DNA from 2 places in the Paenibacillus sp. lzh-N1 genome. Region 1 is predicted to be linked to the other one. Evidence: riboswitches for the same ligand, from Rfam matches in the RefSeq annotation. Region 1 holds a riboswitch; the other holds the start of a gene.

The links. Region 1 has a riboswitch for cyclic di-GMP ahead of C0638_RS05685 (transglutaminase-like domain-containing protein). Riboswitches for the same ligand answer to the same signal wherever they lie in the genome.
Region 2: it holds a riboswitch for cyclic di-GMP, as region 1 does, so the genes downstream of both, C0638_RS01945 (glycosyl hydrolase) here and C0638_RS05685 (transglutaminase-like domain-containing protein) in region 1, are expected to answer to the same signal.

Annotation. Positions count from the first base shown of each region.
Region 1 is NZ_CP025696.1:1,246,828-1,263,273, reverse strand. Features, by position in the region: gene C0638_RS05720 (amino acid ABC transporter permease) at 1-476, opposite strand, end outside; gene C0638_RS05715 (transporter substrate-binding domain-containing protein) at 548-1,378, opposite strand; gene C0638_RS05710 (amino acid ABC transporter ATP-binding protein) at 1,424-2,161, opposite strand; gene C0638_RS05705 (cupin domain-containing protein) at 2,490-2,954, shown strand; gene C0638_RS05700 (GGDEF domain-containing protein) at 3,036-3,746, opposite strand; gene C0638_RS05695 (class D sortase) at 3,789-4,439, opposite strand; gene C0638_RS05690 (LPXTG cell wall anchor domain-containing protein) at 4,547-8,158, opposite strand; gene C0638_RS05685 (transglutaminase-like domain-containing protein) at 8,518-9,327, opposite strand; cyclic di-GMP riboswitch class I at 9,340-9,421, opposite strand; cyclic di-GMP riboswitch class I at 9,461-9,539, opposite strand; gene C0638_RS05680 (helix-turn-helix transcriptional regulator) at 9,647-10,522, opposite strand; gene C0638_RS05675 (DUF445 domain-containing protein) at 11,106-12,362, shown strand; gene C0638_RS05670 (hybrid sensor histidine kinase/response regulator) at 12,509-15,580, shown strand; gene C0638_RS05665 (response regulator) at 15,680-16,446, opposite strand, start outside.
Region 2 is NZ_CP025696.1:381,782-398,227, forward strand. Features, by position in the region: gene C0638_RS01885 (glycosyltransferase family 4 protein) at 1-1,136, opposite strand, end outside; gene C0638_RS01890 (glycosyltransferase family 4 protein) at 1,133-2,347, opposite strand; gene C0638_RS01895 (hypothetical protein) at 3,047-4,315, opposite strand; gene C0638_RS01900 (flippase) at 4,302-5,645, opposite strand; gene gmd (GDP-mannose 4,6-dehydratase) at 5,768-6,757, opposite strand; gene C0638_RS01910 (GDP-L-fucose synthase family protein) at 6,778-7,716, opposite strand; gene C0638_RS01915 (sugar transferase) at 7,750-8,448, opposite strand; gene C0638_RS01920 (CpsD/CapB family tyrosine-protein kinase) at 8,533-9,210, opposite strand; gene C0638_RS01925 (YveK family protein) at 9,191-9,940, opposite strand; gene C0638_RS01930 (helix-turn-helix domain-containing protein) at 10,269-10,637, shown strand; gene C0638_RS01935 (hypothetical protein) at 10,689-10,871, opposite strand; gene C0638_RS01940 (hypothetical protein) at 11,181-13,475, opposite strand; gene C0638_RS01945 (glycosyl hydrolase) at 13,524-15,125, opposite strand; cyclic di-GMP riboswitch class I at 15,139-15,220, opposite strand; gene C0638_RS01950 (sugar phosphate nucleotidyltransferase) at 15,376-16,446, opposite strand, start outside.

The sequences.
Region 1 (16,446 bases):
TTAACCAGATTGATGAATTGATTGCCGATTGCAGGCAGTACAATTTTAATGGCTTGCGGTAAAATAATGCTGATCATCGTCTGGTTGTAATTCAACCCGGAGGACCTTGCCGCCTCAAATTGTCCCTTGGGTACAGATTGAATGCCGGCACGTATAGCTTCTGCAATAAAAGAGGCGGTGTACACAGTCAATCCAAGCGTTCCAGATACAAAGCCGTCCAAGGGGATGCCCAGAGTGGGAAGACCGAGATAAAAAAACAGTACAACAATCAGCAATGGAATATTGCGGATGACCTCTACATAGACAGTACCGATCCAGTTTAGCCATTTAAAAGGCGCAATTCGGAAGATGGCAATGATTGCCCCCAGAATGAAGCTTCCGATCAAGGCAATAACACTAGCTTGAACGGTATGAAGCAAGCCTTCTCTGAAACGGTCGCCATGATCGAAAAGTACGTTGATATCAAAAGTTAGCATCTACGGGTATACCTCCTTATCCAGAGCTAAGAAAGGAAGGAGCACGCAATCGCGGCTCCTTCACAAGATCATTATTCGGGTTTAACCCCAAGCCATTGCTCATGCAGCTTATCGTATTCACCATTGCTTTTCAGTTCCTTGATCGTATCATTAATGGCTTGCAGCAGTTCGGTCTGCCCCTTTTTCACTGCAATACCGTAAGGTTCCTCTGTGAAGTTCCCACCTACTAGGGTATAATTCGGATCTTGCTGTTGCATGCCAAGCAGAATAGAGTTATCGGTCGTCAGCGCTTGCCCTTTACCTGCCTTAAGGGCGTTGAAGGCATCTTGATAGTTTTCGAACTCTAAAATCGTTGCTTTGGGCGCTTTTTCGCGGATATTTTTTGCGGAAGTAGAGCCTTTAACAGCGAGTACCTTGGTATCGGGTGTCAGGGACTCCAGACCGGTGATCGGGCTTCCTTTTTTCACGAGTAGGGATTGCCCTGCATTAAAGTAGACATCGCTGAAATCGACCTGTTTTTTGCGCTCATCCGAAATGGTCATCGTGGCGATAATAGCGTCGATGTCCCCATTTTGCAGTAAGGTGATTCGTGTTTTGGACGTGACTTCCTTGAGTTCGAGCTTGGTTTCATCACCAAAAATATGCTTGGCTACAGCCTTGGCGATGTCGATATCAAAGCCCTCGACTTTCCCGCTAGCCGGATCTTTTAGTCCGAATAACTTGGTGTCGTACTTCACCCCAACGACCAGTTTGCCACGCTGTTTGATGGCTTCCAGCCCGTTGGGAGCTGCTGACTCATTCCCCGACGTTGCTGCTTCTTGTTTGCCTCCACAACCTGCCAAGACGAGCAGACAGGATAATGCAACCAGCACCAAAGTACTCCACTGAAATCTTTTTCTCATCAAAATGATCCCCTTTCAATTTTTATTCCATTAATAATAGTCCGTTTAATGATGAATCAGACGGCTCAGGAACAAACGAGCCCGTTCTTCACCCGGATTCTGAAAAAACTCAGCAGGCTGGCTGTCTTCCAAGATCTGTCCTTTGTCCATAAAAATCACGCGGTCAGCCACTTCACGGGCAAAGCCCATTTCATGAGTGACGATGACCATCGTGATGCCTTGATGGGCAAGCGAGCGCATGACATCCAGCACCTCTCCGATCGTTTCGGGGTCCAGAGCTGAAGTCGGCTCGTCAAACAGCATAATTTTCGGATTCATTGCGAGTCCACGGGCAATTGCAACCCGCTGTTGCTGTCCACCGGACAATTGGGCGGGGTAGCTCTGTGCCTTTTCTTCAATTCCGACACGCTTCAGATAGGTGAGGGCAGTTTGAATAGCTTCTTCTTTCGGGATGCCCAGTACCTTCATCGGTGCCAGTACAATGTTCTCAATCACCTTTTTGTGGGGATACAGATTGAAATGCTGGAACACCATCCCGATATTGCGGCGGAAGGCGTTAATATCAATTTTTTTGTCATGCACGGGGACATCGTTAACGATTAGCTCCCCATCAGATATCGTTTCCAGACGATTGATGCAGCGAAGCAGGGTGCTTTTACCTGAGCCGGAGGGACCGATGATGACAACGACCTCGCCCTCCTTAATCTGAAGATTGATGTCTTTAAGTACATGAAAGTGACCGTAATGCTTGTTGACATTGCGAAAATGGATCAGAGAGCTCACCCCTTTTTTGACTTGAATACATCGCTTAGTAGACGGAATGACAAGATGCAGTTCTATTAGAATTTCGAAATTTCTCTCATGATACTATAAGCTTACAATAAAAAACAAGATTTTATGTCAATAAACTTTACGTGAAAGGTGTTTTTGGCTGTTTTTATACTAGTTATTTGTTATTTATATGATGAAAACGAATATATATCCACAATTTAATGTTATTTAGTTTGACATAAACTATGAAACCTCGACATGCAGAGGGAGAAACGTGACAAAAGCAGCGCTATGTTTTACAGTAGGGAAGAAGGAATTTAGGGTAAAGGAAGGATAGACAATGACGAAAGCTATTTCACCGCTAGTCACGGCATTGGGCATGGAGCCCCATCCAGAAGGCGGCTGGTACAAAGAGATGTGGAAGGCCAATTTTCAAATTCCGAAGCCTGTACTGCCGGATGTGTATTCCGGTCCGCGCTTTGCAGCTTCGTCTACGTATTTCTTGCTGCATCCGGGTGAGTTCTCCGAGTGGCATGTGGTCCATTCTGACGAGCTGTGGTTGTACCATAGTGGAAGCCCTATAGAGTTAAAATTGGGTGGAAGCGGAGAAGAACCTGGCGAAGAAACGGTAATTATCGTTGGCGCAGATGTGGAGGCAGGACAACATCCACAAGCACTCGTACCAGGAACTGTATGGCAAACGGCACGTCCGCTGGGGGATGAGCCTGTGCTGGTAACCTGTGTTGTTGCACCAGGATTCCACTTTGATGATTTCAAGCTGATTGCCAAGGGTAAGGTGGAGTAGGAATGTTTTATCGGCGGGTATAATCCTGGATAAACAGGACCTTACCCGCCTGATTTGTTGTTACGGGTATTTTTGTTAGTGTTAGAGAGCTGCCATTTGTTGTATACTTTGGATCTTTGTTTTTTTTCGAAAACCAGCTGCAAACTTTATCACTCGTGCAGTACCATATGATCTGACGTTTGGCCTCTGTTTGATCCTCTGGTATACAGCATAGCGGTTTCTCCCCATTCCTTTCGCTTGGTACATGGCGATATCGGCCTCTTTCAGTAAAGAAGGCAGGGGCTTCTTCGGAGAAGGATGCATAGTAATCCCGATGCTACCTGTAACTTGAAGATTGATTCCCTGGATGTTATAAGGAACGCTGATTTTTTGCAGCAGCAGTTCTGCCAGAACTGTGACCTGATCGGCATCATAATCCTTCATAATGAGTAGAAATTCGTCACCACCGATTCGAAAAGCTTTCTGATGGGAGTTTGTTACCTGGAGTAAATGATCGCTTACCCGTCTGAGCAGCTTATCACCGATTTGATGTCCATATGTGTCATTAATGGCTTTGAATCCATCCAGATCAAGATACATAATAGCAAAGGCTTCCTTGCCGTTGCTTCGTTTCCAAAATAGCTCAAGTGCATTCCGATTGAACAGACCCGTTACAGGGTCCTGATAGGCAAGTTTCCGCAGCAAATTTCTTTCCATCATCACAGAATGCAAAAAAATTAACGTATATATCCACAGCGCCAAAGTTAGACCGATTAGAAGTAAGGCTGTTAAAGATATACTCAATAGGGTCACCACCAATATAGTTTATAGGTTATTCCGCTTCTATTAGCGGCATTAGGTTAGTTGTCTGGCATGAACGATGAGTCGATGTGTCGGATTTACAAGAGGATCACAGGTAATTAGTGTGAGAAGCTTTTGTTTCTTGATGCTTTTTAAAACGGAGACATTTGAAGGAGTGACGACTGAAATGTTGTAGACCTTGTATACGTATTTTTCACCCCGAGTGTGAATTAGAATCTGATCTCCGATTTTCACCTCATTAAGCCGGTTAAATAAACGTCCAGTTGTTCGTGAGCGATGAGCGGCTATGGCAGCATTCCCCACCTGGCCGAGTGTCGCAGTTTCCGACATATGTACGGCTGCATATCTCATATGCTGTTGGGTTGCACCTTCGAGTAGAGGAAGTTCCAGCCCGATACGATCAATCTGGATTGTAGCGATTGGGGCTTGCTCTGAAGCCGACGATGGGGGAGTGGCTTGTGACAATTGTGGCCCATCCGCTGCTGCAGTATTTGTCAGCCAATTGGACAAATCTGTATAGCCTTTCATCATTTCGGGAGTCAGTGTCGATGTATCTGTATTTGATAATGATTCAGCTTCCTGTAATAGCTCTTTTTGCTTTTGATCTTCCAACCATTCATTAGCGGTAGGAAATAACATGATGATGATTCCTAATATGATGCTCACGTATGCCAGCTTACGCAATTGAAAAGCCTCCTAATACAGTAATCCATAGATCGGACATGTAAAATAATTCCCCTTCTCGCTGAAATGATGAGTTGAGAAGGGGATTTTTGATTATAAAATGTTATTTATTTTTTATGCGTTCGTCTATAACCCAGATAGGCCCCCAGAAGAATTAAGAACATGCCACTTACATAGAAGGGAGCAGGACTGTTTTCTCCTGTCTTTGGCAATGTATCCACCTTGGGTGTATGACCCGGATCACTTGGATTCTCTGGTTTTTCTGCGGGTAGGCGGATTACACCCTTAGGTACTGGGTCTTCTTCAATCTTCACGGGCGGAGAAGGCTCCTGGTGAGGATCGGCTTCCGGTGTCTCAGGTTGCACCCCTGGTTCAGCGGATGGTTGCGCCTCTGGTTCTACAGGTGGCTGTTCAATAACCGGAACGCCCAACGGAACATCCTCATCCTCAATAATTTTCGGCTCTTCGGTTGTTACGGGCGTAACAGGCGTCGCCGGAGGTTCAGTTATTTCAGGGTCCTTATCATGTTTTTTGCCTGAGCCCGGACTCGTAGGTGTACCCGGATCGGTAGGCGTACCTGGGTTTGTAGGCGTACCTGGATCAGTAGGTGTACCCGGACCCGGATCAACAGGAGTGTCTTTTTTGTTGGTGATTACGATTTGTTTAATGCCTGAACTTTGTTTGATAGTTGTATCTATTTTGATTTCTGTTTTTGGCGCTGTTATTTTGTAGCCTTCAGGAGCAGTAAGCTCCTCCAGGATGTAGTCATCATAACTCAATGAAGAAAATACGATTTTCCCGTCCAAATTGGTAGTTTGGACAAGAGGTGCTCTTTTCTGATTCTTGTCATAGAGTGCAAAACGTGCCCCGGATAGAACCTTATTGTGATCGTCCTCATCAACTTTGGTAATCTCCAGACTTCCCGTAACTCCTCCTCCTGATCCTGAACCAGAGGATGTGCGCACGGTAATTTCCTTACTTGTTTCCCTGATTTCGGTGGTCAAACGGTCGCCCTCGAAATTAACCTTATTGCTCACTTTTGCCTTGTCTTCAGCTTGAAGAAAGGATTGATATTGCAAAATATAACCTGATGATATAGCCTTCGCAAAGGCAAGCTCAAAGGATTGCTGACCTTGAGCAGTCGTTGTTATTTTTAGCTTATAATCCTGATCCTTGACTAACTCAGTGTCCCTAACAGCTTCTCCGTTGGCAGACACTTTGGTGGAGTATAGATGAAAGGAATCTTCAATCAGAATTTGATTATTGCTGGGCGTATCCACGATCTTCGCGTTGGAGACATGGGATTGCCCTTCATTGATATGGATGTTCCAGTCGATTTTATTTCCATTCTGAGCACCGGACTTTGTCACGTATTCTCCACCGTGGGGCACAGTCACTTTGGCAGTCCATTCCGAATCTACATTTTTTCCATCCATAAGCAGAGCGTTATTGTTAATCTCTTTATCAATAAGCTCTCCTTCCAATGTTGTTTGGAAAGTAACCCAGTAAGGAGAGTTGATGGACTGGTTAAACTGGATGCTCAGCTCGTTGTTGTTAGCGGCGGAAGGTAAAACCAGGGTATATTGGCTCGAAGGCACTTCGCCCCCTTTTTGTACGCCATTCCACCACCCGAGCAGGGTCATATCGTACACTTTAACTGAATTTGGGACCAGTTTTTGCCCTTGTAACAAGGTATCCCTAATTTCAGCATGATTCAGAGTTTTGCGGTTATAGTTGGCCTTAATGTCCCATGTAATTTGCTTGGAGCTGGCATTGTAACTACCTGACTTCGCCCCATTTTGCTGGGTCATATTGTCCGGCCATAATCGAGCTTCGGCCTCAGCAGTTTGTGTTGTTCCGTTGTATAACCAAGTGATAGAGGCTTTATTCCAAAAGTCCGGCTTGGTTTTGTCGATTTTCCATTCATTGTTAAAGGTAGTTGTGTAGTTAATGGTGTACGTGTCTTGAATCTTTTTATGAAAACGTATAGTGAACCCTTTTTTGTAATCCAGCGTAAGAGGGATCAGTTCGTAGTCTGTCGGTGATGTTAGTGTTGTTTTTCCGTCCGCGCTTTGGATCTTCAATGTGTTCGGCAATAAGGCCAGACCGCCATTCGGAAAGGCATCGTCGATAACGATTTGATCCATTGTATACTTATCCGCATTAATAGAAATGACCCAAGGAATTGTTTTGGTGTTATAGTTCGGTTCCTTATAGCCTTTGGTGATAATTATACTTTTCAGTTCGGTGGTTGTTTCTTTTGTTACCCCATCAGAAGTTACACTGTTCGTTATTTTACTATTTTTAACTACACGATCTATAGCCTTTGTTTGATAACGGATGGTATATGAGGCTTCAATATCCGTATTGAAAAGCAGATTGAAACCATTGGTACCATGATCGTCAGTAACTGGAGTGACGCTGTATTGGGATGCAGGGAGCTCATCCTGTGTATCCCCTTTATACACTTTAAGTGAATTTATGATGAGTTGTTGGCTGTTATTAAAACGGTCACTTAACGCGGCTTGAGCTGCGGGAATTTTTTTGTTGGCAAAATTATATTTGATTGCCCATGAGATCGTTTGTGTGACTGGGTCGTATTTCTCCACTTTTTTGCTTAAAAAATCCCCGCGTTGAACAGTGACTGTAGCTGTTGCGGACGTATCTCTCACATCGTCCCCTGAAAAAGTGGCTGTGTTGGAGAAACGAGTATCCTCGCTTGTTATGTTTGTGGAGTATTGAATTCGGTAGGCGCTGTTAATACTCTCCTCGTTAAAACGGATTCTGAAGCCCGGCACAACCGGATCAGCCTCTACTGTATACTTATCTGAGCTAACAGTGTCCCCCAGCACGGTGGTTCCGTTCACATTAATTTGTAAATGGTTTACCCGGATGGAGTCCTTGACTAGTTCTAGTCCTTGGGGAGTTGGGTCGGTTACTACAGCGTGTTTGATAGGATCCAAGTGTTTATTTACGTTAACTGTCCAATGAATTTGGTCTTTTCCATCAAACTTTCCTTGTTTCTCCATTGTAGGGCCAGCTGCAGGCTTAATATTTACGATAGCCGTTTGCTCGCCGCCTTTGATCGGGATCGCAATAATAACTTGTGTACTGCCTTTTTCTATTTGTGTGCTAAATTCAGTTTTGATCTCTAGCTTACCGCTGACATTAGAGTGGCTTTCTACGTAATCATTAAATGTCATAACCACTTTACCTTGACGGTCTACGGTAAAATGACCTACTTCTCCATCTGTATTCGTCAAAGGAGACGTAATATCTGTGTAAATTTGGAATTGCTCAGGTAATTGAAAGGTAAAGGTGTCTCCAGCTTTATACGTATGGTTCGGCAGTTCCCATTCATAGCCTAAATGGATGGCGGAACCAATATCAATACGGCTATCGGGATTATACACTGCATCAATAACACTTCCAGTAGAATCTGTAAGGGTTAGCTTGGTTAAAATACTTTCTTGAGTTGCCCTAACTTCAGAAGTTGAGCCAGCAGTTGGTTCAGGGACTGGAGCCGGGACAGCAGGTGGGATGTTAATTGGCTCTGAGGGCATTGGATAAACATCGTTAGTCACACTCTGAACCGGATCGGTTCCTGGGGTCACTGGCAGAGTAGAGTCGGGATTTTGTGCATAAGCTTGTGTTGTGCTGAACAAACACTGCAAAAAGAGCAATAGCGCAACCGTTGCTGTATTCCATTTTTTTCTCATACGGTAAACAAATCTCCTATTCTTAAAATACTCTTATTTAACGGCTAATGGTTATTCCTTCGAGGTCGAGAGAACTGTATTTATATATTCATCATTCATTCATATGATGCTATGTTAGCCGCATTAATTACTTGTTCAGAATTTATGAAAATTCATGTTCGGGGATGAACCTCCTCCTTTTGTCTCGAAATTAGATAATGGTTGGAAATCTCATTGTCTTCCTGGACTAGAATACATGCCACATCTCAACAATTTCTCAACAAGGATAGAAAAAGAGCCTTGATCATGTGATCAAGGCTCTTCAAGAAATATAGTTCTATTTTTCATTTTTTAATAAATATGAATTTAAAACATTGATATTAATATTGCTTTGTTTTAATGTATTTGGAGGGATCTTTGACCATTTCGAATTTCTGTTTACCCATATACAGTGCTGCATCTACTGTAGTGTCTACGACCACCCACTGATTATCGATGTAGACCTCATTCCAGGCATGATAAGCGTCCACGTAGGAAGATTTGCCCATAACCAGCTTGGTTGGTACATCTACACTTCGTAACATAGCAGCCATCAGTGAAGCATAACCATAACAAATATCTTTTTGAGAGCTTAACGTATGATCAATTTGTGGCAGATAGTCAGTCGTTAAGGCAAAGGCCTGATTGGAGTCATACTTGATATGACTAATTACGTAGTCATAGATTTTTTGCAGCTTCTCGCGATCGGTTGTTGCACCTTGGGTTAACTCACGGGCTTTTTGAATCGCTTGATTAGTACTACTCCAGTTAATATTTTGAACGGAATTAAGATACACCGTCTTGCTATCGTTTAGCTTTAACTCGATCGTATCTTGTCCTATCACTTTATATTGATTACCACTAAGCTGTTCCAAAATACTGATGTTATAGTTCCCATTACCCATTTGGAGAGGAAATACTTCTTCGGATTTCCCGGGTGTTAGATTATAAGAGTATTTTTGTGCATCTTTGGTAACCAAAATCTTGGTTTTAACGTTAGGTTTAACAGGGTAGCGCACACTGACCGTCCCATGATTTACATTGTTTTGATCCAACCATGCAACACTATCAGCAGCGTAAATTGTCGAATTTAAGAGTATTGCGGACAGCATGAAAAATAGGAGAAGTGTAGAAAATATCATTTTCCCCATAAAAAACTTCCTTTCGGTGGCCAGGCTGCCATCATCAATAGAAGGCCCTATAGCTTTGCGTCCCTGCCTTTCGACAGGTTTGCCATTTCGTATAAAGTTTTCGGGAAAAAAAGCACGACAAAAAGCCACTTCAACCGGTAGCTGGCTGCCATCATACAGAAGGCCCTGTAGCTTTGCGTCCTTGCCTTTCGACAAGTTTGCCATTTATCCTGAATAGCTTGTATTTTTATTCTATCAGTTAGGTACTCTATTAGGCAAGTTTAAATCTCAGATTTTCGCTATTTATCGACAAAGAAAGCTTGCAGATTATACATAAGACCTATTTTATACGGTTTCCCCATTTTTTGCGATAGGAATGAGGCGTTTCTCCAATGTGCTCTTTGAACAGATTGATAAAATGACTTGTGTTGGGAATGCCCACATATTGTGCGATATCCACAATAGCTACATCACTAGTTTTAAGCCAGCTTTGAGCAGCCGTGATACGAACATTAATAAGATACTCAATAGGGGAAAAGCCAATCTGTTTTTTAAAGTTTTTAGCCAGGTTGAACTTGTTTAGACCAAACATTTCTGCTAGCGAATCCAGCGTGATCCGTTCGCAATAGGATTGATCCAGATATTGCTTTACCTTGCGCACCTCTGCCGTTCCATCTGAATTCGCATTGGGATTGGCGTAGGGGTGCTGTAAAATAATCGTTAACAAGTCAACGATTATCCTGGATGAGAGCAGTTCAGAGGATAAGCTTCGTTCTGGCTGTACATGTAATAAGGTACGCAGCTTGTCCAGTACTGTATTTGAATCCTTTAGTGAAATTACCGGCTTATTGTGTTTATCGAATTGTTCGTAGAAATGGTCAATAAGATTGCCATATAGATTCACACTAATAAACTCCCATGTCTTCTGACAGGAAGTTTTGTACTGTACATATTCTTCGCAATTAATAAAAAGCATATCATGAGGTTTCAATATATAATCCTTGCCCCGGTATTGTAATTCCCCTCTCCCGGACAGAGTAAAAAGGAGCAAAAAAGAGGTGAGCTTTTGCCGTTCCATTACATAAGCATCTGTTTTGAAATAGCCTATTTCCTGTATATAAAAGAGGGATTTTTTAGCAAAAGCAGAGGGTGTACATATAATTGCAACTGGATCATCGCTCCAGACATACTGGGCATTTTTTTGGTTTGTTGTCATATCCAATTCCTTTACAAAAGAACAATTTTAGTAAGACAATTGTAGTTTGTTTCATGAATATCCTTTTAGAACCGGAGTTCCCATTTACAAAGGTTATTTTATCACATTAAAGTATATTCATGTATCGATTTGGGGTTATACATCATATAACAAAATTAACCAGAAGACACCTATTTGAAAAGGATAAGGTCATTCTGGAATTTATTCCTTAAATTGATGGAATAAAGAATGAGGTTGGAAATAATTAATTTCCTCAATGAATATATCGTAATCTTGCAATTCCACTTTTTGAGGCATTTATCCTTTAGGTTGCAAGAAAAATGGGACCATAATTCGACAAAATGATTCAAAGGGCTCATTTTGTTAGAAAATAGTTGTAACTTAATTGTTGTGATTTTGTTCACGAAAATGTATGGATAAGTGTGGTTATGCGAACTCAATTTAAGCTAATGTGCAAATTTTAAATATCATGCAATTTGTTGACAATAGAGTATGGTTACCTTTGGTATCTGCACAGGCAATGATATGATGGTACTACAGATGTAATGAAACAAATTTTACAGTTAGTTTGGAGGACTACATGATGGGAAAAACAAAAAACACAAAAACCGCAGCAGCTTGGTCACTTGTTATGATGGGAGCGGGCTTTGCTGCTACGTTACCTTTTCAACAATTTGGCTGGGCCCGTCTTTTGGCCGGATCTTTTGAAGCCGGACTTGTAGGAGGGTTGGCAGACTGGTTTGCCGTAACCGCGTTATTCCGTCATCCGCTGGGCATTCCGATTCCACACACAGCGCTTCTCCCTAAAAATCGGGGAAAGCTGACCGATGCCTTGGTTAACACGGTCGAGAATAATTTGCTTCATAAAGAAAGTATTGCATCTAAAATTGCCGAGATTAGATTGGCAGAGCTGGTGCTGAAAAGTGTGGAAAAAGGAATACGTACGCCCGAAGCGGTTACTTTTATAGATGTTCTTGCCAAGCAACTTGTCCGTTCGATTCCGCTGGCAGAGCTGGCCCCGGCCATCGCAACCGGGGTTAAGCGACAGGCGACTGAATTCGATATAGGACCATTGCTAGAGGTGCTCGCCCGGCAAGCTGGCGAGCGAAAGTATGACCAACGGGCGTTGGATTATGCGCTGGAGCAGACGGAGTCCTGGCTACTGCGGTCAGACACCGGGGTTACGCTAGGCACCTTGGGGATGCAGGCTGTTAGCGGCTTGCAGGTCAGCGGGCTTATGCAGTTTGCCCTGAACGCTTTCCTTGGCTATTTGAATGAGGAGCGTATGGGCGAGATGATTCGTCACTTTTTGCTGGACCGCGTAGCGGAGCTTCGAGACGAAGGACATCCGCGTCGTCAGGCCGTCCTGGATGGGTTCAACACACAGTTGATTCATCTGGCAGCCAAAGATACGGTCAGGGAGGGGCTGAATCACTGGAAAAACACCTTTATTGATTCTTGGGAAGGTGATGCAGCTATATCCGATAAGCTCGAAGAGCTTCGTCGTAATCTGCTGGATTACATGGAAGATGCCAGTTATGTAACGGCGTACATTGTACCTTTGCTGGATCAAATGCTGTCTGATTTATGGAGAAATACGGAGCTGCTGGACAAGATCAATTCGTGGATCGTAGCAGGTGTTACCGGAGTAGTGGAAGCAAACCATAGCCAAATTGGTAATCTGGTTCGAGAAAATGTAAATCGAATGGATGATGCCTCACTGATCGCTTTAATGGAGGACAAGCTGGGGCAGGATTTACAATGGATTCGGATTAACGGTGCGCTTACAGGTTTTCTGATTGGAATTGTGCTTACTGGGGTTCGTATGTTGCTTGAGTAGCACGGACAATCTGAGCTAAGGAACGATAAATGAAATTTGTGTAGATAAGGTTGTGAAACTATGAGGATTGGTCACCATCCAATGCTGCTGGTTCAGATGAGAGCCCGGCAACGGTACGTTGATATATGGTGCCGGATCACCAGTAGATGAATAAGCGGAACTTTTTTTTAATTACGCTGTCATTCCTGATCGTGATTATCGGCTTGCGTTTGTTGTGGTTTGATTATTACCACAATCAGGATTATCCCCGGGCCAAGGCGGGAATTCTGGATCTGAGGGGCTTGAATCTGCAGGAGATAAAGACCCTGCCATTAAATGGGGAGTGGGAGTTTTATCCTGGGACTTTATCCTCTCCTGCCGAACTGAAATCCTTACTTATGCAGAAGCAGCGCCAGACCATTCAGGTACCAGGACTATGGAGTGAGTCGGTATCTCCTGTAGATCATAAGGCATATGGCGTTGGAACCTATCGGCTGCTTATTTTGAGTGACAGGTCGGAGGACACTCTATACGGACTTCGGATTGGAAAGATCAGTACGGCATCCAACATATTTGTGAACGGTCGTTTAATTAGTCATAGTGGTCAGGTCTCTAGCAAGGTCGAACAGCATATAGGATCAACTGTTCCATTCTCTGCCATGTTTGATGCGAACAGGCAGGCCATTGAGATTGTCATCCAAGTATCCAATTTTGATTTCTCTGCTAGTGGAGGAATTATGAAGCCTATCATTTTTGGAAGCGCGGATGCTGTGAATAGCCGAACCAACTTCACGATCGCAATGCAAATTATGGTATGTATTATTTTGCTGCTTCACGGGTTATATATAGTCGTTATATTTTTTATGAATCCACAAAAGAAGGCGCTTCTGTATTTTGCGGGAATTGTAATCTGCACGGTATTATCCATCCTGACAGACGATGACAAGCTTTTATTGGACTGGTTCCCCATTAATCTGGGTCTTTCGTTAAAGATAACCACCCTTTCCTACATTGGAATAGGCATGTGTGTACTGAAGCTGGCGCAGTCTCTGTTGGTTCGATCCCGAATCATTCAGATTGTTTTTATAGGCCACTGTTGTTTTGCGATTTTGGTGTTACTTGCACCTGCATCCAGCCTGTATGCATTTCTTATGGTTCTTATCGCATTACCGGCTATTACTCTATGTGCTACAGTTCCCTCCCTTGCTTTTCTTAGAACATTCAGAGGGCAAAAAGAGGCTATTTTTCTGTTGCTAGCATCCATTAGCATCGCATCCAGCATGCTGTGGGGCATTTTCAAGACGAATGACCTCCCCTATTACCCTTGGGATATTGTGCTGGCTTTTGTGGCATTTGCATCCTATTGGTTCAAACGATTTTTTAATACGAATGCTGAACTGAGAAGGCTGTCGGACAGATTGCAGCGCGCTGATCAGGTGAAAAATGAATTTTTAGCCAACACCTCTCATGAGCTGCGAAATCCACTGCATGGGATGATCAATATAGCACAGACTGTGCTGGAGAACCGGGGCGGCGCCCTGGATGAACCCAACAGGAGAAACATGCAATTGCTTGTTACGGTCGGCCGCCGTATGTCCTTATTATTGAATGATTTGCTGGATGTTACACGTCTACGTGAAAAGGATATTATTCTGGAAAAAAGAAGCCTGAAGCCCAAGGCTGTAGCCTCGGGTGTATTGGATATGCTTCAATTCATGACAGATGGGAAACCTTTAAACATGGTAGTTAACATCCCTGCTGATTTTCCGAATGTATTAGCGGATGAAAACCGAGTAATCCAAATCCTGTTCAATCTCCTTCACAATGCTGTTAAACATACTGCTGAGGGGACTATTTCCGTTCACGCACACATCCAAGGCGAAATGGCCAGTATTCAGGTGCGTGACACTGGCGTTGGGATAGATGAGGAGACGCAAAAGCGAATATTTCGTCCATATGAACAAGGAAATTCTCATTTGACGGTTATTGGGGATGGGCTTGGACTTGGGTTGAGTATCAGCAAGCAATTGGTGGAGCTTCATGGAGGATCTTTGAGTGTAAGTTCTGAACTTGGTCAAGGCTCAACCTTTTCTTTCACACTACCGCTCGATCCCTCACCTACCCCAGACGAATCACGAGATAACGAGCAGGTATGTATGGATGAAGAAGCAGATACTAATTTTATAGCTCTACAGAACGAAGCTGTGATGCAAGTTGCAGCAGGCTCTGCACGATCTGCCATACTCGCAGTAGATGATGATCCGGTCAATTTAAGGGTGTTAGAGGGCATTCTCGCCTCGGAGTCGGAGCCTTACGACCTTGTCACTGTAACCAGTGCCCAGGATGCCTTGCATAGGCTGGATCATCGGGAATGGGATTTAATAATAGCCGATGTCATGATGCCCCAAATGTCGGGTTATGAGTTAACTCGGCGTGTGAGGGAATACTTTAGCATTTCCGAGCTGCCTGTGTTGCTGTTGACTGCACGTAGTCAGCAGGAGGACTTATATACGGGATTTCTTGCAGGGGCCAACGATTATATTATGAAGCCTGTGGATTCCATGGAATTGAAATCAAGGGTCCGTGCCTTGACTGATGTTAAAAAGTCCGCAAGGGAGAGGCTTTGGATGGAGGCTGCGTGGTTACAGGCACAAATCAAACCTCATTTTTTGTTTAACACCTTGAATACCATTGCATCTTTAAGTCATGTGGATCACACCAGAATGGTGAATCTTATTGAGGAATTCGGCAAATATTTAAGATCAAGCTTTAACCCTCAAAATCTGGATAGAGTCGTATCACTGGAATATGAGCTTGCTCTCCTGAAATCTTATCTTTATATAGAGAAGGAACGCTTTGGCAATAGACTAGATATTGTATGGGAAGTAGACGAACAGATAAACTTGCTATTGCCACCGTTATCGATTCAGCCACTTGCAGAAAATGCAATCAGGCATGGTATCATGAATCGGATAGATGGAGGAACATTGTGTATTCGTATTCAGCAGCGGGAGGATGGAACAGAAATAGCGATCATTGATGATGGTGTGGGCATGAGTCAAGAGGAACTGGACCGTCTGCTGAGTCCTCATCAAGAACAGGATAGCGGGATTGGATTACGGAATACAGATCGACGTTTGAAGCAAGTATACGGTAAAGGATTATCTATTAGCAGTCTTCCCAACCAGGGTACAACGGTAAGCTTCCATGTTCCCCAGGTACAAAGACAAGAAATATAATATCTCTGTCCCGTAGGTCCTCTATACAGAACGAGGCGAAGTAAGTGACACTTCTAATGGGGACTCTACGGGTACGGAGAATGATTCCCAGTCGTGAAATTAGGCATGAGCCATTTGCCACTCTTTAAACCAATTTGTAATTTGTTCATTGGGCTTCTCATGAAGCTCTTCCCATAAGACGGATGATAATAAATCATACCATTTGATCACTAAGCTATTTTTATTCATCTCAGCATAGGTCTTCATTAATCCCCAGTAGGCTTCCTCTTCTTGGGGGTGACGACTACAGATGCCCTCATAAATAGAGATCGCCTCTTCAGGCTGGGAGTTCCCTCTATACCATTCTGCCATTTTTAATGATATGGATAACCACATTTTATGCAGCCTTTGGCGTTCACTTTCAACCCACCAAAAATCATATTCCTGTAAATAGTCCCCTTTGTAAAGTTCCATCATTTTTACATAATATGGGATTGATTCCTTGTTCATCTGTGGAGCGGATGCCAGGAGAGACTCCCATCTTTCTGTATCTAACAGAACGTTTTGCGTGTGCAAAATATAACCGCCATTAGTATTGGAAATCTCTAAAAAGGAATGATACGGCGCTATCGTTTTTCTAATGTAATAAGCGGCTGTATATAAAAGAGAGTAGGCCTTATCTTCTTCATATTCTGGCCATAGTAATTCAATCAAGGCTGATTTGCGAACCCATTGGTCATGATTCTGGAGCAAGTACAAAAACAACTCCTGGGTCTTTTTAGTCCTCCACTGAATAACAGTGGGTTGCTGATCCGGTAATGTGAAGACGACATATTGAAAAACCTGTAACTGGAGAACAGAAGGCTGATTCTCAGGCATGGAGGTAG
Region 2 (16,446 bases), 870 kb from region 1:
TGCGCCACCTTCTGTCTCATAGCTGCATAGTTCTCATAGGCTACTGCACGGCGAATCACGGTCTTTATATTTTCCAGATCATCATGTTGAAAATGGAAACCCGTCACCCCGTCCTCCACAACTTCCTCCAATGCGCCGATTCGGCTGCACAATACCGGCGTTCCCACGGAATAGGACTCTACAATCGTCATCGGAAAACCTTCATACCAAATAGAAGGCACCATCACATACATGGCCCGGCTCATGCAGTCCAGCACCGTGTCTCCATCTTGCTTGCCGAGAAACCGAATATCTTCCTGCGGATGAGCAGCCGCCAGTTCAGCCTTTTCCGGACCATCTCCAATGATGACCAGTCTCAATCCGCCCCGATCTTCCAGCTGTGACCAGGCTTGCAGTAGATTGCGAACCCCTTTTTCAGCTGAAATCCGCCCCACGAACAACAAATAACGATCATTGGGATCATACTTGGCTTTCACCGTTTGATGATGGACAAAATTCGGTTTTACTGCGATGCGGTCCAGCGGAATGCCGCTTTCGGCAAATTTGTCCCGTGCAAACTCCGTCAGCGCAATATAGCGACTTACCTTGTGCTGCCATGTGCCGATCAGCTCGTTGAACTTAATCATCGCCGCCACCGGAATCGTCTGCAGCTGCGAGCCTCGGTAACATCCATGACGGATGGAGTGCAACAGCGTGCCGTGCAGGCATTTTTCACAAACTTCATTCCCTCGCATAAAGGTTGCCGCCGGACAGATCAGCCTGTAATTATGCAGGGTCTGGACAACCGGAATCCCCAGCCGTTCACAGGCATGATAGACCGAAGGGGATATGACCGGAAAAAAATTGTGCACATGTACCACATCCGGTTTCACTCGCAAAAGCAGCTCTTTGATCCTTTTGAATTCTGGGAAGGACCAGGTTGCCTCTACCGCCAGCTTTGCCATGTTGGCCAATCCTTTGCTTTGAATGCTGTCGTTATGCACATAGTAATGCTCCGTCTCTATTCCTCTGGAACGCAGCATAGCCGATTCCTGCTCGACAACCTTGTCTTCTCCCCCACTTTGCTGATAAAAGTTATGGATGATCAGTACTTTGCTTACAGGCGGGATCATTCGTCTGCTAACCTGTTGACTCACGTGGCCGCCCCACTTTCCTGTGTTGATTGCATAGCGTGATTGGAGCTCATGGGTTTGATCCGTTGCTGGCTTACGATTTCATCTGCAATCCGATCCCACGACATACGCTCGATCGTAAGAAATGCTTTCTCGGCTAGGCTTTGTCTAAGCTCAGCATCCTCCAGCAACGTGCCTATACGGCCAGCCCATTCCTCTTCCGAAAAGCTTCTCAGCATCACTCCGCTTACTCCGTCCTCAATCAAGGTAACCGAGCCACCGTTCACCGAAGAAATAATCGGGACGCGGAACAACATGCTTTCCAGCAGTACCATGCCAAAAATATCGTATTGGGTCGGAAACAGCATCACATCCGCTGCTCCGTAAATCTGCCACAGATGACGTTGCTCCACTCTTGGAAAATGTATAATTCTATCCGTCAACCCCAGTTGCTGAGCATAAGCCCAATAACGATCCGTATCTATCTTCCGTCCATTCCCAACCATTAACAAAAGGCAGCCAGGATGCTTTTGGAGTACTCTTTTGAACGTACTCAGCATAAAACGTATATTTCTCCGTTCCTCCAGCACACCGACATACAGCAGCACCGGGCGATCTCCGATCCGACGCAGCTCATTCGCAACCTCACGGTTTTCCTCGCGCGCTCCACTGTTGTCGTCACTGTTGAATCCTCTCTCTACATTGCTGCGATCCAGTCCGACTCCGATCGTTATTACGTTGTTGAAGCCTTTATTCTCCAGATAGCGCTTGGCCAGATCGGATTTGACATAGGTTCGGCGTAGAGACTTTGTCACCTTAGGCAGCAACATAACATCGTACAGTTTGCGGATCAGCGCATGCGTATTATCTCGGTATGGACCGTGATACAGCGCCAGCTTATCGGGACATTTGCGGGAAAGCAGGTAGGTCATGATCTGGTTGTATTCTGTAGTAATGACCAGATCATAAGCTGCCAGAAAAGAATCTTTGAGAACATCTCTGTAGATGCTGTTGCTTAAGAACTTGAACCCGTGCAGCCAGATAATGCGCAAGGTGCAGCCTGCGTGGCGGTAGACCTGTTCCAGATGGGTCTCCTTACGATCATTGTAGTAAACAATATCGCAATCGTAGCCTTTACGGACGAGCGCTTTACCCAAGCCGACTTCCTGCAAATTGTATGAGGCTCCATTCACCTTGCTGGCAAAGTTGCGAAGATACAATATTTTTGGAATCATCATCAGTACTCCTGCCATTTCATATTGGGTGAGTTAAAGCACGCGAGGTTTAGAGCCCGCTGCGCACTCCATTTGATCTTCCGATCGCTGTTGCAGTGGGATTCCTGGATATATAAAACATTACGAGGTAGGAATCCCACTGCAAAGGCGAACGTTAGCGCTTCTTCAGATTCAAATGGACCACTCCGCTGCTGACCGCCGTTTCCATAAAGTCACCCCATCTTAAAAAAGGGAATGCTGGGCATGAAGTGCCATCGCTGCGCGATGTACGCGTGCGAATACATACAGGGCGTTGTTTCGTCAAACAACTTGTAAGCTTGGCACGTTATGGCACGCTCACAAGCAAGCATAGCTATACTACCGCTAGGCTGAGCAAGATGCTTTAACTAGGCTTGACTGTCGCTTGCCGTGAGTACTATTCATTAAGCTCTTTCACCTTGAGAGAGCTATACAGAGCATTAATTACACCGGTTGCATGCTCGGTGTGAAGTTCGCGGCGATAGGGCGCAGCTATCGCCAGGCGGCTCTTACCTCCCCCACCTTATAGGCAGGGAGAAATTCTTTTTGGCGGCGGTGAAACGTAGCGGAGGGTAAGGATTTGAATCTGAAGAAGCGTCAGCGTTCGCCTTTGACGTGGGATTCCGCCCTCTATAGGGCTTATTCAAACCAAGGAATCCCACGTCAACAGCGATCGGAAGATCAAACCCGTCCCGTAGCGGCCTTTCCCCTCCAACTTGAATGTTCCCCCTGCCGCTGTCTTTCCTCCATCATCTGCATATTAAAATGGTCTGCCCCTTTAAGCTGGGCCGCTGCCATATCCGCTACCAAAGTCACGCTCGATTCCATCGGTACAAAGCGATATTTGTAGGCTGTAAGCCGATGATCCGTTTCGTGAAATAAAATGTCCTGGGCATAATTGCCCCATCGGTCCTTAGGCATCAAATCAATCGTCATACCTGCATGTGCAGAAGGCAGCAGCATATTGGAGCCGTGAATGCCAATGACTAATCGGCTGGCTGCGTACACCTCACATACCCGCATTTCACTATCCCGATCGAAGCGTGAGACGCGCTCGTCAGAAATCCATGCCGGGAAGCTTCCCGTACGTCCAAGTCCCGCAACTGTAAAACGATGATCAGGGAAGCTTTCTCTCAGTCTGCGGAACAGTCCAATGATTTTGCTGCGTTGGTGATAAATTAACGGTTTCAGGCCACGTTTGAGCTGTGGGAATTTTTGCACCGCTCTGGCAATATGATGGCTGCCGCTCCACAAGCGGTCTTCCCTCCATACAAAGGTAATGCGTGGCTTCAACTCACGCTCCTCGTCATAACGGGAGACCCCTGTAAATTGCTCAATTTCAAACTGGCTGGGATGTGAATATGCCGGGCTGATATACACCTCATCAAAACGTATCAATTCCTCAATCATCCGATGATGTAGCAGAGGATAAAAGTTTCGCGCCTTGCTGAACGGCACATCGACCGTCCAAATTTCAGACACATATGCCGGCACCATCCACTCCAGCGACTTTTGCACAATAACGATGATCCCCATTTCCGGTGATTGCTCGTATTCGCGCTGAACATTCAGCAGCTTAAGCAACGCATGACCATACAAATAATCTATGGTGTTGACAATGATCACACGCGAAGAAGCTTTCTTTTTATGCACGGTCATACCGACTGCTAAATCATAGGAAGGATTCATCAAGGATTGCCGCAAAGGCTCTCCAAGCCATTTTCTTGACTTCGCATCACCGGTCAGGATATAGTCAGGCATTTCTACACGATAAGGTGAATACGTCGCATGACCGACCCTCATATCCTCAAGATATTCACGTCCGCAACCCTCACACTTAGTACTGACACATACGTGGATTCCCTGCCACAGTACCTCTCCCCCACGTAACGTGTCTCCACAATGCGGGCACTGTTCCTCATGCCGAACAAATGGTTTAATCGGTATCATGATTGTTCTCTCCAACTTTCGGTACTGTAATATGAACATGCCAGAAGGTCAGGATTGACTTCATCATCCAACCCAAATTGGCTTTGACTTCCTTAAACAACAAATCCATCAGAAATACAGATATCGTAAAGGACAATATCGTCGCCACTAAGGACCCTCGAACCTCAAGCCATGGGATCAGCGCGTAATTGAAGGCGATATTCGTAACCGCACCTATTACCGAGGTCAGCAACGTGTATTTGAACAAATTTTCATTGGTGATAAACAAGCTTTTGGCGACACTAAAGTTGGTGAAAAATAGACGAATCGCAAACAATGACAACAGCGAGCCTGCTTCAGCAAACTCTCTCCCATACAGCACAACTACTACCCATTGGGATAGAAAAAATAAGGGGACTGAAGTCACAAGAAAGCATATAAACATCAGCCGATACACGTTAGACAACGTCCGTCTGTATTCGTCGCTTCCTTTCTGCTTGGAACGCGTCACCACCGGAGCATAGGCTGTCGTTAGCACGACCGGGATAAAGCCCAGCACCTCGATGAGTCGGAGTGCAACGGAGTATTGCCCGACTGCTTCGTTTCCCAACAATTCACCGATAATGACCTGATCAATCCGTGCCTGTACATATACAGCGGAGGAGGACAAAATAAGCGGCCAGCTGTGATTCATGATTCGCCGAGCAGTTGTGAAGCGGAACGTCCACTTGTTCACACGCCGTCCTTCCTTATGGAAGAAATACAGCAGCAGCAGGCTTCCGAGCAGAAACTCTCCATGAGCACACAACGCCACTGCCCAGATTGGAATACCGGACAACAATAAAATGATTTTGACGGTGGAACCGAGGACAAAGGCGGTATTCTTGGCAACAACCGTATATTTGGACAACATCTGCGCACGAAACCAGTAGTCGATAATATCAAACAACTGAAAGACCGAGGCCGTAGCCAGAATCAGATTAATTAACCGTACTGAGCTGTCTTCTGGTCTGAGCAGTGAAATAAAGGAATAGGACAGTACAATGGCTACCAAAGTACCTAACAACTTCAGCAGAACCGCCGTACCCAATAGCTCGTGCTCATCCTTAGGGTGTTTGACAAGATCGCGTACTAATATGGAATCAAAGCCAAGGGTCGTGAAAATCAGGAACATCCCGAAAAAGGATTCCGCATAATTCCATTTTCCCAGTTCCTCTGGTCCCAACACTCTCGCCATGATGATGCTAACCGCCAGCCCGAACACCATGCGAATCATTTTGTCACCGAACAGCCAGGATGTATTCACCAGCAAGCTTCTGCGCGGTTTGGCACGTTTCTTGACTAATGTCATATGTTCTACTCCATCTTGAAAAATGACCTTAAGCATTGCTTTATGATCTGTTGAGCTGTCATACAGCTGAAATCATGTACAACGAAGAGACCCCCCGGCCAGGCGGGTGGCCTCTCCACCTCTTACACGACGACAGAAGCTTCGACTGCAGCCTGCCTTTTTACACGCTCCAAGTCTGCATCCACCATCATACGAACAAGCTGCTCGAAGCCGACTTCCAATCGCCAGCCCAGCTTTTCCTTCGCCTTGGCACAATCGCCAAGCAATAGATCTACCTCTGCCGGTCGAACAAATTGCGGATCAATCACGACGTAATCCTCGTAATTTAAACCTACATGAGAAAAAGCAATTTGCAGCAGTTCACGCACAGAATGCATTTCTCCCGTGGAAATCACGTAATCATCTGGTCGATCCTGCTGAAGCATCAGCCACATCGCCTTTACATAATCCCCTGCAAAACCCCAGTCTCGCAGGGAATCCAAATTCCCCATACGCAGCTCCTGCTGCAATCCCAGCTTGATACGAGCTACTGCATCCGACACTTTGCGTGTTACAAACTCCAACCCTCGGCGGGGCGATTCGTGATTGAACAAAATACCGGAGCAAGCAAACATATCAAAGCTTTCGCGGTAGTTGACTGTAATCCAATGGCCGTACACCTTGGCGACACCATAAGGACTACGTGGGTAAAACGGGGTCATTTCTGTCTGCGGCGTCTCCAGTACCTTACCGAACATCTCGCTACTTGAAGCCTGATAAAAGCGCGCCTCCGGCTTGGCAATTCGAACCGCCTCCAGCATATTGGTGACAGATAATGCTGTAATTTGCCCTGTAGCCAAGGGCTGCGGCCATGAGGCCGCTACAAAGGATTGAGCAGCCAAGTTGTAGACTTCATCCGGGTTGGACTGACGGACGGCTTCGATCAGCGAAGCCAGATCGGTCATATCACCAGAAAGCCAGTGAATGTCATTCTGGATATGCGCTACATTTTCAAAGTTCGGTGTGCTGGTTCGTCTGCGCACCCCGTACACCTCATAATCCTTGGACAGCAGCAACTCAGCCAGATAAGACCCATCTTGTCCGGTAATCCCAGTGATCAGCGCTTTTTTCATTCCAATTCCCCCACCGTTATTTATTGTTCAACCAGATCCAGACTTTGAAATGCCTGGTATACAGACCTTAATCCTTCTTCTAGTGAAATACGCGCCGACCAGCCCAGCCCGGAAATCCGAGATACATCTACCAACTTGCGCGGCGTTCCGTCAGGAACGGAAGTATTAAAAGTAATTTCGCCCTCATAGCCGACTACATTTTTGACTCGTTCAGCTAGCTCACGGATGGAAATATCCTCACCCACACCAATATTTACAATCTCATTTCCCTCATAGTTATTCATCAGGAATAGACAGGCATCAGCCAAATCATCCGAATGAAGAAATTCTCGCCGAGGCGTACCGGAGCCCCATACTTCTACAGTCGGAGATTGATTCAGCTTAGCCTCATGAAACTTGCGGATCAGCGCAGGTAGCACATGAGAGGTTTGGAGATCAAAATTGTCGCCCGGACCATATAAATTCGTAGGCATCACCGAAATAAAACGGGTTCCATACTGACGGTTGTAGGACTGACACATTGTGATCCCGGCAATTTTAGCAACCGCATAGGCCTCGTTGGTAGGCTCAAGCTCACCTGTAAGCAGATATTCTTCTCGCAACGGCTGCGGAGCAAATTTGGGATAGATACATGTAGAGCCTAGGAATAACAGCTTGCTTACATTCTTCCGGTATGTCGCATCAATCACATTTGTTTGTATAAGCAGATTGTCACGGATAAAATCAGCCGGATATTCGTTATTGGCCAAAATCCCGCCCACCTTGGCTGCTGCCAGAAATACATAATCCACGGGCTCTGTATCAAAAAAATGATCTACGGCCTCTTTATTGCGCAGATCCAGTTCACGGCTTGTGCGAGTAATAATATGACGATATCCCGCTTTCTGAAGCGCTCGGACAATAGCGGAACCTACCAGTCCATTGTGCCCTGCTACATAAATGTTGGAATGAAGCTCCATCCTTCTCTCCTACCCCTCTTTGTTAAAATGACTTTAATATGCATCCTTGGAGCCCAGCAGCACACGGAATGTTTTCAGCATGATGATCATATCCGTGCGAAAACTGCGTCTAGATATGTACTCCAAATCCAGTTCTACCATCTGGTCAAAGCTTAGATGATTACGACCGCTGATCTGCCATAGTCCGGTGCAGCCCGGTGTGACCGTCAGACGCAGCTTATCCCTCATGGTGTAATCATGAACTTCTCTTGGCAATGGGGGTCTGGGTCCTACAAGGCTCATATGCCCACGCAGTACATTGAAGAGTTGCGGTAGTTCGTCGATGCTCGTTCTGCGAAGAAAGCGGCCCACACGGGTAATTCGGGGATCGTCCCGCATTTTGAACATCGCACCCTCAATTTCATTTTCCACCAGCAATGCAGACAATCTGGCCTCGGCATCAGACACCATGGAACGAAATTTGATCATGCGAAACGGTCGCTCATGTTTACCAATACGGATTTGATAAAATAATGCACTTCCTTTGGGGTCCTCCAGCTTGATCAACAAAATGACGAGCAGAAATACCGGGCACAGTACGATGATTCCAATAAAAGACAGTATAATGTCCATACTTCGCTTCACGAACGGATATACGCTCCATCCTTGTCGTCGTTCAAGCCCATGAGCGACCGAATATACATCCACTGACGCGCTCAGCACTTTGGCCTTGTTCGAGCGGGAAGAAGACACGTCTCATCACCTCACTCCTTATTGATAAATATTATTTATGCATTGTTAAAAGAATATTATATACTCTTATTTCCTCCGATTTATTCATGTCAGATTGCGTTCCTCCATACCACGCTCGGCGCGGCGCTTCACGTTATTGAGCACTACACCCAAAATGCGCGCCTTTACTCTTTCCAAATTTGCCTTCGCCTTCTTAACGACATCCTTTTTGACCTTCCCTGCCTGCACTACCAAGATGACACCATCACACATGGCACTTACAATGAGTCCATCCGGAAAAGACAGCAGGGGTGGCGTATCCATCAGAATCACATCATAATGTTCTTTGAGCTCAACTAGTAGAGCCTTCATTCTACGGGAACTGAGCATCTCGGACGGATTGGGTGGATTCGGTCCAGCCGTGATCGCATGCAGATGATCAATCCCGGTTTCCTGAACCACATCCTGCCATGTCTGTTGATTGGCAAGTACCCGTGTCAGCCCTGTATGATTGCGCAAACCAAACATATGATGCAAGGAGGACCGGCGCAAATCCATGTCCATAACCAGCACCTTTTTTCCTTCTTGTGCATAGGTTACAGCCAAATTGCTAATCGTGACTGTTCTGCCTTCACCCGCCTGAGCGGACGCCACCATCATCACCTCAATCGGCTCGTCTATAGAAGAAAACTGGATGTTAGTGCGGAGCATGCGGTACTCCTCCGACACGGAAGACTGAGCATGCAAGGATGTAACGAGCTGATTATTGATTAATTGCGGCATATTGTCCCTCACCTACCTGTTTAGGAGTTGTAGTAGAGCTGTCAGAGCGTCTATCTTCTTTTTTCATTTTTGTAATCAGGGATAGGGTAGGCAGACCGAGTTCTTTTTCAATATCTTCCTCATTTTTAAATGTATCATCCAATACCTCCAGCAAAAACGCCAAGCCTATTCCCAGCAATAAAGAAATGGCAAAAGCAATAAAAATCTGTATAGCGGGATTATTGTTCACGGGAACTGCTGGATCATTCAGGCTGGCTTCGCTTAGGATGGTGACATTGTCCATTTTCATGATAGAGGGGATTTGCCGTTTGAATACTTTGGCTACCGCATTGACGGTTTTCACAGCCTTCGTATACGATAAGTCGCGGACTGTAACATCCATGACCTGTGAATCACCTGCGGTGTTTACTCTTAATTTTTGCGCCAAAGCTGACGGAGTAACCTTAAGATCGGGGAAGCTGGCGACCACCTGATCCATAATCGCCGAGGAGATCATAATTTGCTTATAGGAGTTCGTTAAGGCTATGTTGGTTTGCACCACACTGTAATCGACGACACCTGCACGGTCCGGTCGTGGCGTCTGATTAATAATGAGCTTGGCGGTAGCTTCATAAACCTGCGGGGTAAAATATACATTTTTTATGCCTACTACAGTACACACCAGCAGTACAATGCTACCAATCAACCACATTCTTTTGCGGATCAAACGGATGTACTCTTTCAACTGCACAAGACCAGTCCTCCCTGCTTGACTTGTTTTCGATGAATAACGCTTGTACTGATCCTCTGCATGACGGGGAAAAGAACGATGCATGACCCTCTAATCTATAGTAAAATGTTGTATAATAGCGCATAGAAGGTCTAGCCAGCGAATAAGCACAAAATGCTCAATCATCGTTGGCCTCTTAAGGGTATATAAATGAAGATATCAGTGAAAACTATGAAATACAGATACGTTATGTAACTTACATAATTAATTTATGATACAAATTGTATCTTGTCAAGCGCAAAATTGCTTTTCTTACCTCTCTTAACCTTGCCTTCAGGAGGAAAAACAGATGAATTATGGAACCCGCATCGCTGAATTACGAGAACATAAGGGACTAAAACAAGAGGAATTAGCGCAATCCCTCGGAATTACGCGGGCGGCTCTTTCTCACTATGAAAAAAATAGACGCAAGCCAGACTTTGAGACCCTGACCAAGCTCGCTGATATTTTCGAGGTAACCATCGATTATTTGGTGGGACGTACGAGCCACCCGACAGCAATATTGGATTCAGATGTGAGGGAATTTGTGGATCAGCTTGAACTGTCCGACGAGGATATCCTGCAACGTTTTAACCTGACGATTGACGGACGCACCTTATCTGAGGAAGAAGCCAAACGTTTTATCGCGTTTGTTCGAATGGAACGAATGATGGAATAAGGAACGCGCCGCTGCTTGATGTTTTGCTCAAGTAGGACCAGTAGCTGAAAATTACACGCGCTTGTCTTTCCGGTACTTCGTTCTATCAGCATCGCCCTCCAGCCATTCTGGTGTCGTGATCCCACATTGGAGCAAAATGTTCCGGATGTCCAAGTGGATGGCTGCTTTGCCTGCTTTCCGTGCGTTGTCTCGAAGAAGAGGGCCATTCCCCCCTAATTCTGTTTCCTTGTTCATTCAGCACTAACCTCACTTTATTAGTCTTGGTCACCGGAAAGAAATTCCCTACAAACCACGTATGTATAGTCATGAACAAAACTATTATATATGAATACATACCTACAATGTTGTCGTCTTATGACGAGAATATAAAAGGATTTTCTTATTTTTTTCTCCATTATACGTAAAGTATTAGCAATTCAGAACGATTTACAAATAAAAAAGAACCTGTCAGGTCCTATTTTCTCCTGATAGGTTCTTTTTTGTTTTCTTTCGGAATGATGTTAGATATTCATGAGGTAAGGTCCTATATGCATTCCGGTGTAACTAAGCAACCTCGGCTGCCTGAGAAACCTGAGTACCTCCGGTCGCTCGAACTTTGTAGACGTAATGACTTCCAGCTTTTACGGTGCGGTCCGTATACGTGCTTCCTTCTACTTGCGAGGCAATCACCTGATAGGCACCGTCTGTACGGTCAGCACGCAGCACATCATAGGATGATATGCCTTTTGCTTGAAGCCAATTAATCTTTACCGCCCCATCCTGAATTGAGGCTGCTTTTACCTCTGTTGGGGCAGAGGCCGTGGTTTGATCTGTACTTTTTGGTTCCAAAATATATTGTACCGATTCGCCAGGACCCAGCTTTTCTTCAAAATCAAGGGCAGGAGAAGCCTTGAGCCCTGATATGGATCGCTGCGCCTGAGAGTAGGTGGAACCCGCTCCGAAACGTTCCCCCGTGTACAAGCCAGCTTTCGGCATCGTTACCCGCACACGAACGGTCTGCGTTGTGGATTCAAAATTCACTAGGTTCACCAGCAATTTGTTCGAGGTAGCGCCGCTACCTGCCAGTGGTTTAAGCTTGGATGTATCCACCGCGCGAACATAGACCATCTTATCCTTCGTCTCCTCTGGATTCAGTATGGTATAAGTCAGCGGTTTGCCATGTGTGGCATAGGCTAGACTTAAGCGTCTCATGATCTTAACTCGGGTGTCCTGCCCTTGTCCAAACGGATAAATTTCCGTGTTAGCCGGATTGTGGCTTTGCAGATCAAAGCCCGTTTTAAATAGCGTGTAATCCTTATAAAAAGCTGCATGCTGGATAAACATATCGGCAAACCCGATTTGCGAACGCATAATCCGATCGAATGCGGCTGCTTGTGGCTGACTAGCCCCGTAATCCGGATTATCTCGATGCGTATCGTTAGTGCCGAACTCCGTATTTAGCATTTTTTTCGCCAGTCCGTCGCTCGAACCACCAAAGGTTTTCAAATTCTGAACGAAGCTGCCCCCGCCCTCTTCATTATACGATTCACCGTAGGCATGTCCGTTGGTCAGGTCGGTGACTTCTTCCAGCTGTTTACGCTGCGCCGGGTCCCGTTCCCATCCATCCGGATCACCGCATTTTTGCGTACCTCCGGTTTGATTTTTGCACGCCTTGGTAGAGTATGTCGGCCAGTAGGCCCAACCCGGCGCTACGGTTTTGAGATGCGGTGCCAATTGCTTGCCTTCCGTATTCAACCACTTAGCCACAGCCAGGTCTACCGCCTTGGAACGGTTAAACAATCCAGGTTCGTTATCTACTTCATAATATTGAAGGTATGAACCGTATTTTTTTACATAATCACGCAACTTTTGCTTGGCCGTCTCTGGCAGAGTACCATCTTTTTGCAGCTTGATATCACCTGTGTATAGATACAAAGCAGACGATTGCATATTATACTGCTTTAACGTTTGATAGTAATCATCCACATCTGTGCATGCCTTGCCTACATTACTGGCACAAGTTACCCTCATGACGTTGCCACTATAAGCAATTCCCAGCCATTTGAGAACGTAAGGTAGATGCTTAACTGCACCCTGATCATAATAAAATTCTTTATTATTCACATTCGTACCAGTCAGTATATATTTCCCATGTACTGGTTCGGCCGCAGGGGAAGCTAACGTCTCCAAGCTCAAGTCATCCCAAGTCCACCACACATTTTTATCTTCTGCAGAGGAGCAGTATAGGCAGCGCGCTGTCTTTAGCTTGAGTACGTTAACACCGCTTTGCAATTGTTCTTTGGGGATATACAGCTCGTAGTTATTTTTGAAGTTATAGGTACTCCCAGTACCGGATACCCCGGCAATCTGAATAATTCCAGACAGCTGGTGATTTGAAAAGACAGCCATCTGCGGCACCGCTTTGCCCGCATCCAAAATCCGAACACGGAATATCATACCATTGGGAGGAACCTGATTCAGTTTATACTGAAGTGACAGTTCTGGATTCGTGGATGCATTCAAACCTGGAGGAATATCACCACTGCTGAGCAATACCGGAACTGTTGTACTCTCTGCTTCCGACAACGCCGAGAATGTTCCTTTAGCAGAGGATTCAGTAGAAGCTGCTGCTCCAGAAATTTCGATATTATCCCTACCGACCACTCCTTTAAATTCCGCTGAAGAGTCATCCCTCTGGCCCAGCTTCCATACTGGACTGGCCGCCGCTACCTTATCCGTCTGCAATTCTGCACTTTTTGAAGGCGTGTATATAAACCAAGCGATCATGGCTAGAGCTGCGACACCTAGTAATCCGGATAATACGACCGTATACCTATGGGTCAACCATTTTTTCATCATATGATACACCCTCTCTCCTCAAAATTTATGACCGGGAAAGAGTATCTATCAAGGAAGAAACAAAGCGTTTCCGGGAACCACCGCTTTCGCTTCATGCTGACTTTCCCACATCAGACGAGCCATCGCATCGCCTTTTTCATCATAGTATTCCACTTTTAGATCTACCATTTTACCTGCTTCCAAAGCAATACTGCCTTTACGCTCTGTCCAGCTTTGTTTGAACCAACTGTCAATCACCAGCTTGCCGTCTACCCATACGCGAATACCATCATCGGATATAGTTGTAAATGTATAGGTCTCGCTGTATTGTGGTTTGATTTTACCTGTCCAGCGAACCGAGAACTGGTCGGCATTTACCTTAGGATCAGCAGCAACGGCGCGCCAGTTATAATCCAGCTTGCTGTCTGTACGGATCAAAACAGGACTGCCGTTCACATTCATATTGTTAAAATATTCGCCCCGCAGCCCGTTCACATATACTACATCAGGAACAGAAGGAGGAGTCGGAGCTGGGGGTACGATTACTACTGGCGGAACCGGGATAGGCTCACTTTGTCCCTCATCCGGTAAAGTCGGCACATCTGCCCCAGGTTGTTGGATTTCTGCCAGCCCATTTTTCACATCATCCCGTGTCAAACTCCTCGAATCGTTCATATAATCCTGTATTTGATTGGTTGTGTTATTCTCAGTCAGCATCTTGCCCCAAGTCATGGAATACACCCATTTGGGCTGTGCCTGCAACACCTCAGAGCTAGGCATCTCACCATGCTCGCCAATGGCAATCGGCTTATTCCGTGCCAACCCGAGCAGTCCTTCATAATGACTTTGCTTAAAATCATTATTGTAGATGTCTACTGCCAAGATATCCACTTTGTCATCCCCCGGATATTTCGGGGTATACGGGACAGTATAGGAATTGGGAGCATTGGGACTCCACACCCACAGCAGATTGTTCAACTGATGCGTGTTTACAAAACGGTCGTACATGATATTCCATAGCTGATTGAAATTGTTTTTGTTTCCCCACCAGAACCAGTCACCATTCATTTCATGATAAGGTCTCCACAATACTGGAACCCCTGCATCACGAAGCTGCTTTAACGATACAGCGACCTTATCCAGATCGGCAATGAGGAGGTTATACTGCGTAGTGCCTGGTGTCACGTATTTATTGAACTCCGCCTGACTTACTTTCGCCTGCACATTGGCCCAAGTCAGTGGTCTACCCGGCAACGCTTCATGAAAAGTCATCGTCACAATGCCACCGGCTCTGCTCCAACGAATAGCGCTATCGACGACATTTTTACGTTGTGCTGCTTCTGTAGCGTCGGATTGACCAGAGATGGCTCCCATCTCATAGCCGTGCAGACCCACATACGCCTGGCTGATTTTTTGGACCTTGTTGCTTAATTCATCTGGACTTTCCAAATAATCATGCTGACCAGTGACTGTTTTCTTTCCAGAGATGCTGAGTAAATAATTGTATAGTTCACGGGCCTGAGTAGAAGCGTCCGAATTAACAGGTTGTAATGAAGCGGCATTCACCACAGACAGAGAATCACCAAAACCGACGGGAAACAAAGAAAAAAGCATAACAACGGGGAGTACATGACGTATCAGTCGATACAGAGGAATAAAATTGAATCTCACTTTAGCTCTTCCTTTCGGTAGCCAGGCTGCCATCCTTACGGGAAGGCCCTTTAGCTTTGCGTACCAGTCTTTCGACAGGGCTGCGTTTATCGTTGGAAGGAGTTTGGATTCCTTCTTACCCTAAGTATCGACTTTTTTTTACCAAAATTTAATAGGTCATGTTCATGAATTTACAGGTTTTCGCCCAATTTCGACAGTTTGGGCCATTATTTTTCATCAAATCTTCTTTTTTACGTTTTTACGCAAATAATTACGAGATAAATTGATGACGAGAAATTTCATTCCAATCCATACAAAAGCGTACAATATCCTCTTCAACCAACTCAGAGCCAGTCTGAACTTCAATCAAATCCACATCGGTTACAGCCAAAATGCTATGCTTCGTCCCTTCAGGGATGCGAACTACGTCACCGGCCTTCACTTTGTGCAGCTTCTCATTCAAAATAATTTCCGCTTCGCCGCTAATAATGGTCCAGATTTCACTTCGTTTGAAGTGAAGCTGGTAGCTGATATTTTTACCTTTGTGTACGCGGATTCGTTTGGTCAGTACCTCATTACCCTCGTCATACTTTACATAGTCTACAACCCGATACTGTCCCCAACGACGTTCTTCATACATTGGACGCTGATCATGAGCCTTGAGCACTTCCTTGATGCGTGGACTTTCTGCCTTATTGGTCACAAGAATGCCATCTGGGCTAGCGGCTACAATCAGATCATTCGTTCCAATGATCGCCACAGGAATGTCCAACTCATTAATAAGACTCGTATTGACGCAATCTTCCGTTACTACCCCTCTACCCACTTGCTGATGAGACATCTCTTCTGTGAGTGTATTCCAAGTTCCTAGATCCTTCCAAAAACCATCGTACGGAAGCACTACGATTTCTTTTTCCTTCTCGACTACTTCGTAGTCAAAGCTGATTTTTTCCAGAGACGCATATTGTTTTTGCATTTCTTCATAATTCAGCGGCAGGCCCTTGGATGCCAAAATATCCAGCAAATAGCTTAATTTGAATGCAAAAACCCCGCAGTTCCATAGAGCATTGCGTTCCATTAGACGCTCCGCCTGCTCCCGGTCGGGTTTCTCTTGAAAATGGCTCACTTCGCGGTAGCCTGTGCTACCTTGAGTGGCATCGTTTTTCGGAATAATATAACCGTATTTCTCTGAAGGATAGGAAGGGACAACCCCGATTAGTGCAAGCCTTCCTTCACTCTCCTGAAGTGTATGTTCGAGTTGGGCTACGGAAGCAAAGAAAGCATCCTCTACATAAGGATCTACAGGCAATATAGCTATAATTTCATCAGGCGAAACACCCGC